DNA from 2 places in the Aliivibrio friggae genome. Region 2 is predicted to be linked to the other one. Evidence: predicted binding sites of a transcription regulator. Region 2 holds the regulator's gene; the other holds the start of a gene.
What was found. Region 2 encodes PurR, which represses purine synthesis genes. Its sites were predicted from a motif close to TNANGNAAACGTTTNCNTNA; they were not measured.
Positions count from the first base shown of each region.

Region 1: the regulator PurR is predicted to act here: its motif matches at 2,232-2,251, upstream of AC2INI_RS03780 (NCS2 family permease).

Region 1 is NZ_CM170648.1:803,250-810,761, reverse strand. It holds gene frsA (esterase FrsA) at 1-274, opposite strand, end outside; gene gpt (xanthine phosphoribosyltransferase) at 418-876, opposite strand; gene AC2INI_RS03780 (NCS2 family permease) at 914-2,206, opposite strand; gene AC2INI_RS03775 (aminoacyl-histidine dipeptidase) at 3,033-4,487, shown strand; gene alr (alanine racemase) at 4,595-5,806, opposite strand; gene dinB (DNA polymerase IV) at 6,021-7,106, opposite strand; gene nqrM ((Na+)-NQR maturation NqrM) at 7,253-7,486, opposite strand; gene AC2INI_RS03755 (FAD:protein FMN transferase) at 7,498-7,512, opposite strand, start outside.
Region 2 is NZ_CM170648.1:1,821,489-1,829,000, reverse strand. It holds gene AC2INI_RS08490 (YbaY family lipoprotein) at 1-468, shown strand, start outside; gene AC2INI_RS08485 (MGMT family protein) at 504-806, opposite strand; gene AC2INI_RS08480 (VP0952 family biofilm-associated protein) at 920-1,657, shown strand; gene AC2INI_RS08475 (sensor domain-containing diguanylate cyclase) at 1,679-3,394, opposite strand; gene AC2INI_RS08470 (TfoX/Sxy family DNA transformation protein) at 3,662-4,249, opposite strand; cyclic di-GMP riboswitch class I at 4,376-4,459, opposite strand; gene purR (HTH-type transcriptional repressor PurR) at 4,620-5,627, opposite strand; gene torD (molecular chaperone TorD) at 5,922-6,569, opposite strand; gene torR (two-component system response regulator TorR) at 6,806-7,504, shown strand.

The DNA.
Region 1 (7,512 bases), 1.0 Mb from region 2:
GATAGCCACTGACGGTATCGAGCCATTCATCACGAGTACGATTTTTATCACTGTTGGCGATACGAGCAAGAACTGATTCTAATTCGATTGGTTCGACACCTTGCCAAATCCATTGAGGACGGCGAAGTTCACGATACCAACGTCGATCATCATCATTGGAAGACATTTGCTCCACACTACTTGGAAGATAAGGAACAAGACCTGACGTCTCTAGGGCTTGCTTTTGATTTTTAAATAATTTAACAGAGAGGTTTTCACTTTCAGGTTGAGTCATTCCAAACACCAGTAATACAAAGGTTGATGGCTATTACTATATACTGAAAGACAAATAAGAAATACGCAGAGCGCAATAAAATCAAATTCAAGGCAAAAAAAATGACCCTACTAAGAGAGTCATTTTTATCAATTTGATTTGAATTATTTTTTACAAATAGGATCTACGTATGTTACCGCCATATCCCATGGTTGTTCAATCCATGTATCTTGTGGGATATCAACAACATAAGCATCAACTAAATGAATGCCTGCTGGTTTAGCACATACTGTCACTAATTTACCTTTAGGGTACATTTCACGTAGTTTAACCGCTGTATCACCGCTATCAACAAGGTCATCAATGATGATAAAACCTTCACCATCACCTTCCATTGCTTTAACAACCGTCATATCACGCTGGTGATCATGATCGTAGCTTGAAATACAAACTGTATCAACATAACGAATATTCAACTCACGAGCTAAAATCGCAGCAGGCACTAAACCGCCACGGCTCACAGCCAAAATACCTTTCCATTGCTCGGCAGGAAGTAACTGTTCAGCAAGCTGACGAGTATACATCTGCATGTTATCCCAAGTGATTACAAATTTGTTAGCCATAATAGACAAAACCTCTAAAAAGCATAGCCGGTAGCGACTACGCCGTAAAAATAAATTTCAGCGTGAATAGTGCAGCAAGAACCCAAACACTGATATGAACATCACGACCTTTACCACTTAGCAACTTAATCGCAGCATAAGAGATAAAGCCTAGCGAAATTCCATCAGCAATAGAGAAGGTTAAAGGCATAAGTAAGCATACCACAACAACAGGGGCTGCTTCAGTAAGATCTCGCCAATCAATGCTCACAAGACCAGACATCATTAGAATTGCAACATAGAACAGTGCGCCAGCGGTTGCATAAGCAGGGACCATTCCTGCAAGTGGTGCAAAAAATAGAGCTAAAAGAAATAGGATACCAACTACAACTGCTGTTAAACCAGTACGGCCACCAGCTGCAACACCAGCAACACTTTCAATGTATGACGTAGTATTTGATGTACCTAATAAAGCACCTACTGACGTTGCCGTTGAGTCCGCTAATAATGCTTTATTTAGACGAGGGATATTACCGTCTTTATCCATAATTCCTGCTTTTTGAGAAACACCGACTAAAGTTCCTGCGGTATCAAACAAATCAACAAATAAGAAAGCAAACACAACCGTTAACATGCTCAATTCAAACGCACTAGAAAAGTCTAATTGTAAAAAAGTAGGTGCGATGCTTGGTGGCATTGACATAATACCGGCATATTGAACATCACCAAAAAGTAATGAAATAGCGGTTACTGCTAAGATAGCAATCATAACAGCTGCTTTATAGCCACGATGAACCAGTGCAATAGTCAAAAAGAAAGCTAAAGCGCCCATTGCTGCTGGAAAACTATTAATACTACCCATTGAAACTAATGTTGCAGGGTTATCAATCACGATACCTGAATTCTTCAATGCAATAAAAGCAAGAAATAAACCAATACCCGCAGAGATACCCGTTCGTAAAGAAAGAGGGATAGAGTTAATTATTAATTCTCTAATTTTAAAAAGACTTAATAGTATAAATAAGACACCAGACATAAATACAGCAGCTAGTGCAACCTGCCATGTATGGCCCATACCTAAAACAACGGTATAGGTGAAGAAGGCATTTAACCCCATACCAGGTGCTTGAGCTATTGGAAAGTTAGCAACAAACCCCATAATGAAACAACCAATTGCAGCAGCAATACAGGTTGCAACAAATACAGCGCCTTTATCCATTCCCGCATCAGCTAGAATTGCGGGATTAACGAAAATGACATAAGCCATGGTTAAAAAGGTAGTTAATCCTGCAATAACCTCAGTACGAAAATCCGTACCGTTTTCTTTTAGTTGAAACAGTTTCTCAAGCATTGGGGGTGTCCTAGTCTATTTTATGCAATTTAAACGTTTGCGTAATCGATTGGCTGAGGATTATAAAGAGGAATTATATGAATTTCTAGCGATAGTTACCCTTTTAATGAGTTAATGATAAATAAAGTGAAAGCACTATTTAGAATTAATACTACTAAATAATGTAAATCAACAAGTTATGAGAAATTAAAGAAATGGAATGCGGTGCGGTAATAATTTAAAAGCAAAAAAAACGCCACCCAAAAAATTTGGCTGGCGGAGAATTAAGTCACCCAAGATGGGTTTAATTGAATTCCAATTATAGGGGTATTACTTTACTGTATAAAACCGAGGTTTTATTAGTAACCAAAGCAAGCTGGGTATACGAATTGACTTGTATAAACAGAGCGTTGGTTCCAGAAACTTGAAGAGCTTAAAAAAGACATAACATCACCTTATCAATTGACAGTTAAAAACAAAATAATTGATCTCGGTTCCTTGGAGGCGATAAATCGGACTCATCCTTTGAGCATTTACATCTGCTGTATCAGCAGAGAAGACAACTATATCACTATGGAATAAAATTACAACAAAAACATGACCCAGCTCACAAAAAATATCAATTACCGCCCACTAAACCATCATATTGTGTAGTTTTATTACGTAACCGTTTGCTATTTAAAAATTTAAACTATTTACCTTTAAGTTCATAAAATCAGTATATGGATTTACGATATCAAACAGAGTAATTCGCTAGATTCATAGGTATACTTGTTTTAATTAATACCCAATAACTCAAATAAATAGAGCATTCCTAAATAAATAATGTTCTCAAAAGGAGATTCTTGTGTCTGAGATCAGTCAACTTACCCCTCAACCTCTTTGGCAGTTTTTCGATAAAATTTGCTCTATCCCTCACCCTTCTAAACATGAAGAAGCATTAGCTCAATACATCATTGAATGGGCAACAAGTGAAGGACTAGATGTTCGCCGTGATCCAACCGGCAATGTATTCATTAAAAAGCCAGCAACCGCAGGCATGGAAGATCGTAAAGGGGTTGTTCTTCAAGCTCATATCGACATGGTTCCACAAAAGAATGAAGACACTGATCATGACTTCACAAAAGATCCTATTCAGCCTTACATTGATGGCGAGTGGGTAACAGCGAAAGGAACGACACTTGGCGCTGACAACGGTATGGGTATGGCTTCTTGTCTAACTGTATTAGCTTCAAATGAGATCAAGCATGGTCCTCTTGAAGTTTTACTTACTATCGATGAAGAAGCGGGCATGACGGGTGCTTTCGGTTTAGAAGCAGGTTGGTTAGAAGGTGATATCCTTTTAAATACAGATTCTGAGCAAGAAGGTGAGATCTATATGGGTTGTGCTGGTGGTGCTGATGGTGCTATCAAACTGAATATCGAACGTGAAGCACTACCAACAGGTTATGTGACTCGTCAAATTACATTGAAAGGCCTAAAAGGCGGCCACTCTGGTTGTGATATTCACACTGGTCGTGGTAACGCAAACAAACTCTTAGGACGCTTCCTTGCTGGTCACGCTGTTGAACTTGATTTACGTCTTGTTGAGTTCCGTGGTGGTAGTTTACGTAACGCGATTCCTCGTGAAGCATTTGCAACCGTTGCCGTTCCTGCTGAGAACGAAGCAAAACTTGCCGAGCTATTCACGTTTTATACTGATTTGCTAAAAGCGGAACTAGGCCGAGTAGAAACAGGTATCGTGACCTTTAATGAAGCTGTTTCTGCAGATAAAAGTCTAACTTCATCGACTCAAGCACGCTTTATTGCAACATTGAATGCGTGTCCAAACGGTGTGATCCGTATGAGTGATGATATTGAAGGTGTGGTTGAAACATCTTTGAACGTTGGTGTTATTACGACAGATGAAGATTCTATTACTATTCTTTGTCTTATCCGTTCATTAATGGACTCGGGTCGTAGTATGGTTGAAGGTATGCTTTCTTCTGTTGCTGAATTAGCAGGCGCACAAGTCACCTTCTCTGGTACTTACCCTGGCTGGAAGCCTGATGCTGATTCTGAAATCATGCATGTTTTCCGTGATGTTTATGAAGGTATCTACGGAAATAAACCAAATATTATGGTTATTCACGCAGGTCTTGAGTGTGGTCTATTTAAGAAGCCTTATCCAGAAATGGATATGATTTCATTCGGTCCAACAATCAAATTCCCTCACTCTCCAGATGAGAAAGTGAAAATTGATACGGTTGCTCTTTATTGGGAGCAAATGGTAGCTATCTTAGAGAACATTCCTAAGAAATAATCCATTACTTGTTAATAAAAAACGGTCAGCATATGCTGACCGTTTTTATTTATATTAATACAATTAATGAACCAATCCCAGTAATTAGCTAATTACTGGGATTGGTATTAAAAATAAACTTTTGGATTAGTTGCGCCCCAGATAACGTATAGTTCAGGCATACTGCGACTGCTAAATGCTTCCATTTCTTTAGTTTCAATCGTCTCTTCATTTTGAGAACCAAAAAGAACCACTTCATCACCCGGTTGAACATCTGCAATATCGGTAACATCAACCATGGTGGTATTCATAGACGTCACACCCACTACATTTGCTTTCTGGCCATTAATTAATACATAGCCGTTATTACCAATTGAGCGTACATAACCATCAGAATAACCTAATGGTAAATTGGCTAGAATTGAATCTCGGCCTAGTACGTAAGTGCTGCTGTAGCCAATAGTGCTGCCTTTTGGTAAGTAATTTAAAGAGGCAACAGAGGTTTTAAAGCGAACGATACGTTTGTATTCAGGGTTACTTGGCATATCACCATACAGTAGGCCACCAGGGCGAACCATATCTAAATGAGCTTCTGGTAGATTAATGGTGGTGTAAGAGTTGGCAACATGAAGAGTAATATTTTCACGATTTAGCTGAGCTTCATCAATCAGCCATTGGCTTTCTTGTTTGAATAAGTTCAGCTTTGTGCGGATCTCTTCAACTGATTCATTAGGAAAATGTGTCATGATCCCAACGATATTAACATGACCATTAAAGGCAATATTTAGCGCCTCTTTTTTACCTTGCAACTGAGTTAAATCCAGCCCATTACGTCCCATGCCACCTGCATTAATTGCTAAATGAACAGGAATGATCGTATTATTTTTTTTAGCTAACTTTGCAATGGTATTAGCTTGTTCACTTGAACCAATTAACTCTTCAATTTGGTACTCTAAACCTGATTGAATTTCATTAGGTGTTGCTGCGCGTACACGCATGATTTCGCCTTCGAAACCTTTAGCTCGAACAATACGCGCTTCTTCATTACTCGTAATACCAATGCACTCGACATTGCGATCAATCACTGAAGCCATTAAGCCTTCAATCCCATTACCATAAGCATCTGCTTTCATGATTGCACATACTTTTGTGTTTTCTGATAATGTTTGTTTTAAGGTATCGATATTATGTTGAAAAGCTTTAGTATCAATTTCTAACCATGCATTGGTTTGTTGAATTTTCTCTTGATTTGTCAAAGTATCTAAAGAAAGTAGAGGCGCAGAAATAGCCACTGAAGGGAAAACTAAACTTAACGCCAACGCACATTTTGTAAATTTCATAAACAACCGTTTTTATATAATTATTATCTTATAAATTTTGAAATAGAATTATATAGTGCTGATTTTATAAGCTCTAGAAAAAAATATTTATATTACAAGTATATAAATTACAGCTAACAACATAAGATCATTACCAAACGGATCGCCCACACTTGAATCTCATTTTATAAACATAAGTATCATTAACGCTACAGCATTACCCGTTATTCTGCTTCTAAATTAAACTTAACTGCTGAAAAGCTTCTTTTTCTTTTAGCATGACACTAACCCCTATTAATCGGATTTCTCGTCCTTTTTGTCTCTCTAACACTTCAATCAGAAGCTCTTCAAAAAAAGGCAATGTAAGGCTAGCATGTACATGCTCTATCGTCGTTTGCTGAAAATCGGCAAATTTAATTTTAATTCCTTGCTTCGCGATGCTAGATGAACCATTAGCTTTAAGCAGTCGCTTCTCTAACTCAGGGTATAGCCGAGTCTGGATAACAGACCAACACTCATCGAAAGAGCTTATGTTATGGGTAAAGGTCCTCTCTACTCCCACTGACTTTCTATTCCTCTCTGTAATCACTTCACGCTCATCAATCCCATGAGATCGTTTCCATAGTGAAGCCCCCATTTTTCCAAACCTTAGTAATAAATCTCTCTGCTCACTTTTTTTAACATCACTACACGTATATAACCCAAACTGATGTAAGCGCTCTAAACTCACCTTTCCTACACCTGGAATTTTCTCTAATGGCAGCTTGTTTATCTCCTCCATTACAGTATCTGGAGTGATCACGTATTGCCCATTTGGTTTATTCAGATCTGAGGCTATTTTTGCTAAAAACTTAAGTGGTGCAATTCCTGCAGAAGCGGTTAGTTGTAGCTCATTAAAAATATCTTTACGGATCTGCTCTGCGATAAGAGTTGCGGAACCATGAAGAAGTAAGCAATCACTAACATCTAAATAAGCTTCATCTAATGAGAGAGGTTCTATTTTATCGGTATAACGTCGAAAAATACGGTGGATATGATGGGATACCTCTTTGTATACCTGCATCCTTCCTGGGACAACAACGAGATTTGGACACAATTTTAGCGCTTTTCCTGTCGGCATGGCTGAATGAATACCAAACTTTCTTGCGGCGTAATTACAAGTACTCAGAACCCCACGCTGCCTCTCATGACCACCAACGGCTAAAGGAACATTACGTAGTGCTGGGTTGTCTCGCATTTCTACTGCTGCGTAAAAGCAATCCATATCAATATGAATTATTTTTCGCCCTTTTTTTTCAGCTTCTAGTTGCGAGATTTCCATGTTTACGTTCATATAAGACAACTGTATAAATACACAGCCAAATAATAACGCTGAACTATTTTTTATTCAAATAATTAATCATCAAATAAAAAAAACAGCACCATTACTGATGCTGTTTTTATTTATCTATAACTCACTGTCGGCAGTTATGCGATACGATCTTTCTCCCAAGCTGCCAACTTCTCAGCTCGAATAGCTTCTTTTGCTTCACGCTTTTTACGTGCATCACAAGGCTCTGGGCAGTTACATACTTTATCGATACCAACAGCACCAAGACCACCACAGCTACCTTTCACGACTTTACGTTGCACAATATAGCCAATTGCCATTGCACAAATAACCGCTAAGAAAACAAAAAATGTGATTAGAAATGTATTCATTATTTACTCACTTATTTCAAAAAAGG
Region 2 (7,512 bases):
ACAGGGATCACGATGGTTGGCTGCAATTCAACAGATAAAGCAGAAAAAGAAGTGGTTAAGCAAGAAGTGGTAGTGCAAGAAGATATGGCTCAAACAGATGCGTCTGGCACTGAAGTAATTGAAGCATCTGAAACACAATTAGTGACAGGTAGTGTTGGTTACCGTGAGCGCATTGCTTTACCTGCAAACGCGGTGATTACTGTTACATTAGCTGACGTGTCTTTAGCGGATGCACCATCAAAAACGATTGCTGAGCAAACTTTTGAAGCGGCAGAAAAGTCATCACCATTTGATTATTCTTTAGAATTTGATACGGCTGATATTCAAGCGAATCATCGCTATTCTGTACGTGCAACAATCAAAGTTGATGGTAAGTTACGTTTCACAACAGACACAAACTACGCTGTGATCACAGATGAAGCAAAAACAATGCAACAAGATTTATTGTTAAAAGGCGTTCGTCAATAATATTGACTGGCTTTATGTAAACAGGCCGTTGTGTCTTAAGGCATGACGACTTGTTTAAAATGGCAAATTTTCCCATCTTCTCGAATCAATATCCCTTCTTCTTCAAGCAACCTTCTCTGTTTTTCAAATTTATCACCTAGTAATGAAATCTTCCCCTGTGCATTGACAACTCGATACCAAGGTAACAGTGTATCTTCTGGGAGTTTAGCTAACACTTTTCCCACGTGTCGTGAGTGATTAGGAAACCCTGCTAACGTTGCAAGCTGTCCATAAGTGACGACTCGGCCTGACGGTACGTAATATAAATTCGTATAAATACTTTGAGTAAATTCATCCATTGAAATAAATATCTTCTATTAGAAAAGAGAGATTGGTCAGTGATAAAGCTAAGTATTACCGCTAAACTGAAATAGTAGCAAAGTAAACCGCTTTGTACCAAGGAGGGCTAGCGATGGTATTAACCGTGTTGTCTATTATATTAAGTATCCTACTTGTTGTTGTTGGCGTATTGGCTTTTGGGATTAGTGGAGGAGAGCTTCCTTTACTTGCTTTAGCCATTCCTATGTTATGGCTCATTCCTCAAGGTGGTGTTGCTACATGGGTGTTACTTGCTGGAATGTCATTGTTTGGCTTAACGCTTAGTGAGCAGCCATTATCACTCTCGATTGCTGTTTGGACTCTATTTCCCTTATTAATGGTGATTTTTTCACGACGAAAAAGCATTCATCTGGTGGCCTTTATTATTGCGGTTGTGGTGGCAATGGAAGCTGGGATCATGGCCTTACAATATGAAGGTAAATTAGAAGGCAGTGCCTCTTTAACATTGGTTCAAATAATCAGTGTTATTTTGGTCTGGATAGCGGCGAGAAGTTGGAAACCTGTGAATCGAAATGCGTGGTGGCCTCTGGTACTCGTTATTCCATTATGGATAGGGGGCTTACAACACGCGGCACTTGTTGCCTTGTCAATTACTGGTCTTATTGTATGTTTACAGAGTCTTGGACGATCTAAATATAGAGATTGGCTTTCTATGCTATCGTGGCTTTTACCCGTCATTGCTTTTGCAACTTTAATCATATCCCCTAAGTTTGAGGTGCCAGCATCGGTCATGGTTTCTTGGCTAATGATTTTAATGATTGGGTGGGTTACTGATTTTATGATGCAAGTAGATGATGAACCTATCGATTAAGTTCATCACCTATATTTACTATTAACCGCTAATGGCTACGACAGTTGTTTTTTCCTTTTTTATATTATCGCACTCAGTTTCAATCGCCTCTTTAATGGCTTCAGAAGATTGAATTAAATCATCGTAATGGCATGCTTGATCTCGACCGCGCCCTTTTGCTTCATACAGCGCAATATCAGCAAGTTTGGTTAAATCATCTGATTGTTGCCCATTTTTAGGGTAAGTAGAAATACCAATGGAAACACTTAGTTTCCCTAATGATAGTTCCTTAATTGCAAGGTGGAGATCACTTACGGAAGCACATAGCCCGTTTGCTACAGCAAGAGCGTCTTCAGCATTGGTACTTGGTAAGATAATAGCGAGCTCTTCACCACCAAGACGACAAATTGTATCTTCGCCACGCATTGTATTAAGCAGTAAAGTACCAATAGTTTTTAGGACATAGTCACCAGCATCATGGCCGTAGTTGTCATTAAAGCGTTTGAAATGGTCAAGATCTAGCATAAGAATAGACATTTCTTGTTTATGTCTATGCGCACGCATGATTTCTTGATTGATGGTTTCTTCGTAGTAACGGCGATTGTATAAACCGGTCAATGGATCACTGATCGCTTGTTCTCTCAGTTTTTCTTGTAAGTTTAAGTTAGCTAAAGCTAGACCGAGATGTTCTGCAACCGTAAAGGCTAGTTTTTGTACATCAGGCTCTAAATCTTCTTTATCACCAAGGTAGATGTGCATCATACCGATAGTATTTCCATGGGCAGTCAGAGGAATACAAAGTGTTTGATCTTCCCCCGTTGCTGACATATGAGAGCAAGGCAACGTTGTGTACTTATCGTTTGCTAGGTGGAATTTACCTTTACGCAGCGCCCAGCACTCTTCTGGTGCATAAGTTTTGCTTCCTGGCCATACTCCGCCCCAGTCAAGCTTAACAAGCAATTGGTTACGAGAAGAACGCATTAATGAAATAACGCCATTTACGTTACCAAGAATTCGAGGAAGGATATCTTCAACCACCATCTGAGCTTCATTAATTGAATTACAGGCAGCAAGCATAGTAGCAAGGCGATGTAATAATTCAATCTCTTGAGTACGCTGCTCAATACGATCTTCTTGTAAATCTTGCTCATTTTGTACTTGCTGCTGAATCAATTTGTTACTTAATAAAGAAGAACCAATAACAAGTGAAATATTAATCCCCATTAAAATTATTAGGATATTCATCAATTCTTCTACCATTGCGTCTATACGCGTTAATGGTGTCGCGACTCTAACAATATAAGTTTGACCTTGGTAATCGAATGATTGTGCTGAATACAGTAAATTTTTAAAGCGAGAAGTACTGAAGCGGGTCGTGGTGCCATAATTTAAGTTTTTAGCGTCAACAACTTCTTTTCTATTTAGGTGGTTTTCAAGTCGTAATACGGCTTCTAAAGAGATATCACTGTCTGCGATAGGTGTACCATCAGCTTTGATGATTGTTACGTGATCTTCTTTAGCTAGTTCTAGCTTGGTTTTTATATAAACATCTAAGGCTTTTAAATCAGAAAAAGAAACTTGGTCATCATTTATTTCTTTTATGACGCGTGAGATTTCTTCAGACATTCCACCTTCGACCTTTTTTTCAAGCCAATCAGAAAGTGTTGAGTTAAAAATAAATAAACCAAGAGACATGGTAAATATCATGCATATGATAGGTAGGTAGAGCCATTTTTTGCTGATTGTGTTTTTGTTCATCTAACAATATCCAATAATTCATTAGGCCAATTAATCGGCTTTAATACCATATATAGGGTATCTGAATTAAAGGTGAAATAATAGATTATTTACAATAAAGTTAATACGATGTGATTGATAAGGTTGGTTGGTTAAGTTTTTGTTCTGAATGATTTTAATTTGAAACTGTAAAATAAATAAGTTAAAACGAGGAGATGCAGATACTGCCTTTAGTTTAAAACTAAGAACAGTATCTGAAATTATGAAGGAGAATTATTGTGAGCTAATTTATAATTGCTTTCTTAGTTCACATCTTGTTTCCGATGAAACAACAGACCAATGTGTGCCTTTAATTGCTCCCTCAAGAGACCATAATAATTCATCACTAACATGGCTAGAATGAGTTTGTTGAATTGCTTTATAAGCATTTACTGAGCCTGTACTACGTAGTTCTTCTACTGTATTAATCCCTGCTTTCTTTAGCATTCTTTCTGTAGCTAATCGAAGGTTTGGTAAATCTTTAATACGTGATGGTTCTGCGGTTTTCTGTTTTTCTTTATCTTTTTTCGCGACATCTAAAGCTATAACAGCTTGAAGCAAGATGGAATCTGGTTCATTCCAACACTCCTCAGGAAGAGCAAAATATTTAGTAACAACTGGAAAACCACGTTTTTTATAAACGTAAGGTTCAAATCCTTGCTCTTTAAATAAATTAATCGTTTCTTCGCTTGATCGTAAATGCAGTTTGTCTTGAACGACAAGGGCAAACATAGTGTCATCTATAAAGACACCAAAGCCACCAAACATTGAACGCGAAGAGATCTTCCCAAGAGAGGAAAGTAAACGAAGTGATTCTTTTAGTATTGGTTTATCCATTGCAATAATTCTCGGTTAGTAAGTCTATGTCACTAAACAACTGAGCCCGAGGAAATAGTAGCAAGCTTAAAAGAAATCATTGTTATTTTAACGTAAAAATTAACAACGATTGACAGAATACTCGCCGTCGGCAACCCCGCTACCTTATATATAATACGTAGGCCGGAAGCTTTGCGTCCTATACTTTCGCATAGTTTGCCATGTTCGTGACACTATTGATGATATAGCAATCAATAAGGTGTGTTATAGCAAAAAACGCCATTATGTGATCTTGGTTCACATAATGGCGTTGTTTTTTTGTTATCTCTGTTCAAGTTTTAAATAAAAAAGAGAAATAAATAAGTTTTTGATATAAAAAGAATTGTAATTATTATTTTAAACGATTAAGAACACTACTGCGAGAAACAACCTCTGGCTGCATTTCAAAAACACGACGTTCGTGATGTTTATCCTTAATTCGCTCTAATAATATCTCTACCGCAGTTTTTCCTACACGACGTTTAGGTTGGTGGATCGTCGTTAGCGGTGGTGAGAAGTAAGCTGAAAGTTCTATATTATCGTAGCCAATAACAGAAATATCTTCAGGCACTCGCAAACCAGATTGCTTAATTCGACTGATTGCAGCCAGAGCCATTATATCGTTAAAACAAAATAAAGCAGTTGGACGCTCTTGCATGGCTAATAGCTTATCAATCGCTTTTGATGCAGAAGCGCATTCAAAGTCACCTTCTAATATCCATTCTGATTTAAATGGCAAGTTAGCTTCTTCATGAGCGCGTTGAAAACCATGAACACGTTCTTTACATGTGGTTTTTTCAGCTTGACCTGTAATACAAGCAATTTGAGTATGGCCATTTTCGATCAAATGTTTTGTTGCTAAATAGCCACCTTTTTCAGAGTTATCAATGATTTTATCTGTGTGTGGACTATCAGGGCCCCAGTCCATAATTACCATTGGTAACTCGGTATTCTTTTCAAGTAGTGCTAATAATTGTTCATTAAGATCTGAACACATAACCAATAAGCCATCTACTCGTTTTTCAGAAAGCATACGAAGGTAATGTTTTTGTTTATCTAAATCGCCCTCGGTATTACACATAAATAGTGTGTAACCTTGTTTGTAGCAGTAGTTTTCAACCCCATGCATTACTTCAGCAAAAAATGGGTTAAATGATTGAGTTACTAGCATACCAATAGTACGTGTCGTATTGCACTTTAAACTACGAGCAACAGCACTTGGTGCATAGTTAAGTTCTTCAACTGCTTCCCATACACGCTTTTGAGTTGCTTCTGCGACAAAGCGTGTCTTGTTAATTACGTGCGATACCGTGGTGGTTGAAACCGAAGCAAGTTTTGCAACGTCTTTAATAGTAGCCATATAAAAGCCTTAAATGATTATTAAGGGGCTATTTATCTTCCAACAAAAATGAGTTTTGATCTGTAAAGAACTGATGGAAGATAAATAGGCCCTAAGTCTAGGTATAAATAAAAAGGTATAAATAAAAAAAACCGCCAAAAATGCGGTTTTCATTTAGTTTTCAAATTTTATCGTTTGCGTTCACATTTTATAGGTAAAGCATAGTGCAAACAATTATTGATTTAATAAATTTTGGTTGTAATCTGATTTACATCACGGACTTGTTAGTTTATTGCATCAATTTTAGCATTTATATTACTCACCGGTAAGGAAAGTCGCATCTAATCGTAAGAACGCAACTAAAAAGTCGGTAACAGAAGCATAAAAACCAAACTCATCTCTTTCTTTACATATTTGACTAAATCTTGGAACCCATGAAAGTAATTGTTCGTTGATAAACGTTAGTTGAGCATTCATGTAAGTTTCAAAATCTTCTTCAGATGATTGCTGATTTGTCATGGCAATTAAGTTACCAAGAAAATCTAATTCAATAGCAATATGGTCAGCAGGTTCGTTAAACTCAGACTTTTGTGCAATGTCATATTTTGAAAGTAGATCTCGCATATCTTGAGCTGGCTTGCCATTTAGGATGCCTGCCTTGTCTAAATATATCGACGCGTAAGGCAGAGCACTGTTTTTATCCGAGCCTAGAAAGGCTTGACAGAAATCAGCAGATAGCTCAAGTTGCACGTCTTCGCGGCTTTGTAATTGATTTAGTTTTTCAATTAAAGCATTCATCGATGTCGCTAACGTTGGAGTTTCAGCCAAGCTTGCTAAAAAAGTACGTACTTCAAAACTGTTGTACTGCTCAAGCTGCTCAGTTGTTAGTTCATTAGCTAATAAGCTTGAAAGCCACCAGTAAATTTCAGCGCGTTGTTCATTAAATGCTGTTAATTCGTTCATTTATCTTTTACTCCAAAAAGTTTATTTAAGAATTGTACTGGATAAGTATGAAAAGGAATAGCACCTCTCATTAACAGGGTGTATAAATATATGAGTAAAGATTAATGTTCGATTTTTATTAAGAATTGTCTTGAATCAATTAAAATACAGAAATATCAATTGAGAATTGGCATTATTACAAAATATGAATAGAATAAGATAAGAACCATCCTAATAACCATAAAAAAGAGAAGATTATGAGCTATCACATTTTAGTTGTTGAAGACGAAGTGGTAACTCGCTCTAAACTTGTAGGCTATTTTGAAGCCGAGGGATATCAAGTGAGCGAGGCTGAAACAGGGGCAGAAATGCGAACTATTTTGGCTGAACAAAAAGTTGATTTAATTATGCTTGATATAAACCTACCAGGAGAGGATGGTTTATTGTTGGCGCGTGAATTACGCAGTCAGTCGAATATTGGTATTATTCTTGTTACAGGACGAACAGATAGTATTGACCGCATTGTTGGTCTAGAAATGGGGGCTGATGATTATGTTACTAAGCCTGTTGAATTACGTGAGCTATTAGTACGAGTGAAAAATTTATTTTGGCGTATGTCGTTAGTCAATGAACCTGTTGAAGTGGATGAGTCGAGTATTGTTCGCTTTGGTGAGTGGACTTTTGATATCCAACGTCGTGCTTTGTCAAATAATGGCGAGCCAGTAAAACTCACGAAAGCAGAATATGAATTATTGGTTGCTCTGTCTTCATACCCAAATACGGTTCTATCACGTGAACGTATTTTGAATATGATCAGTCATCGCGTAGATGCCCCAAATGATAGAACGATTGATGTACTGATCCGTAGAATGCGAGCAAAAATGGAAGTGGATCCAAAAAATCCTCAAATTTTTGTCACTGTACACGGTGAAGGTTATATGTTCGCAGGAGATTAATTTTCATA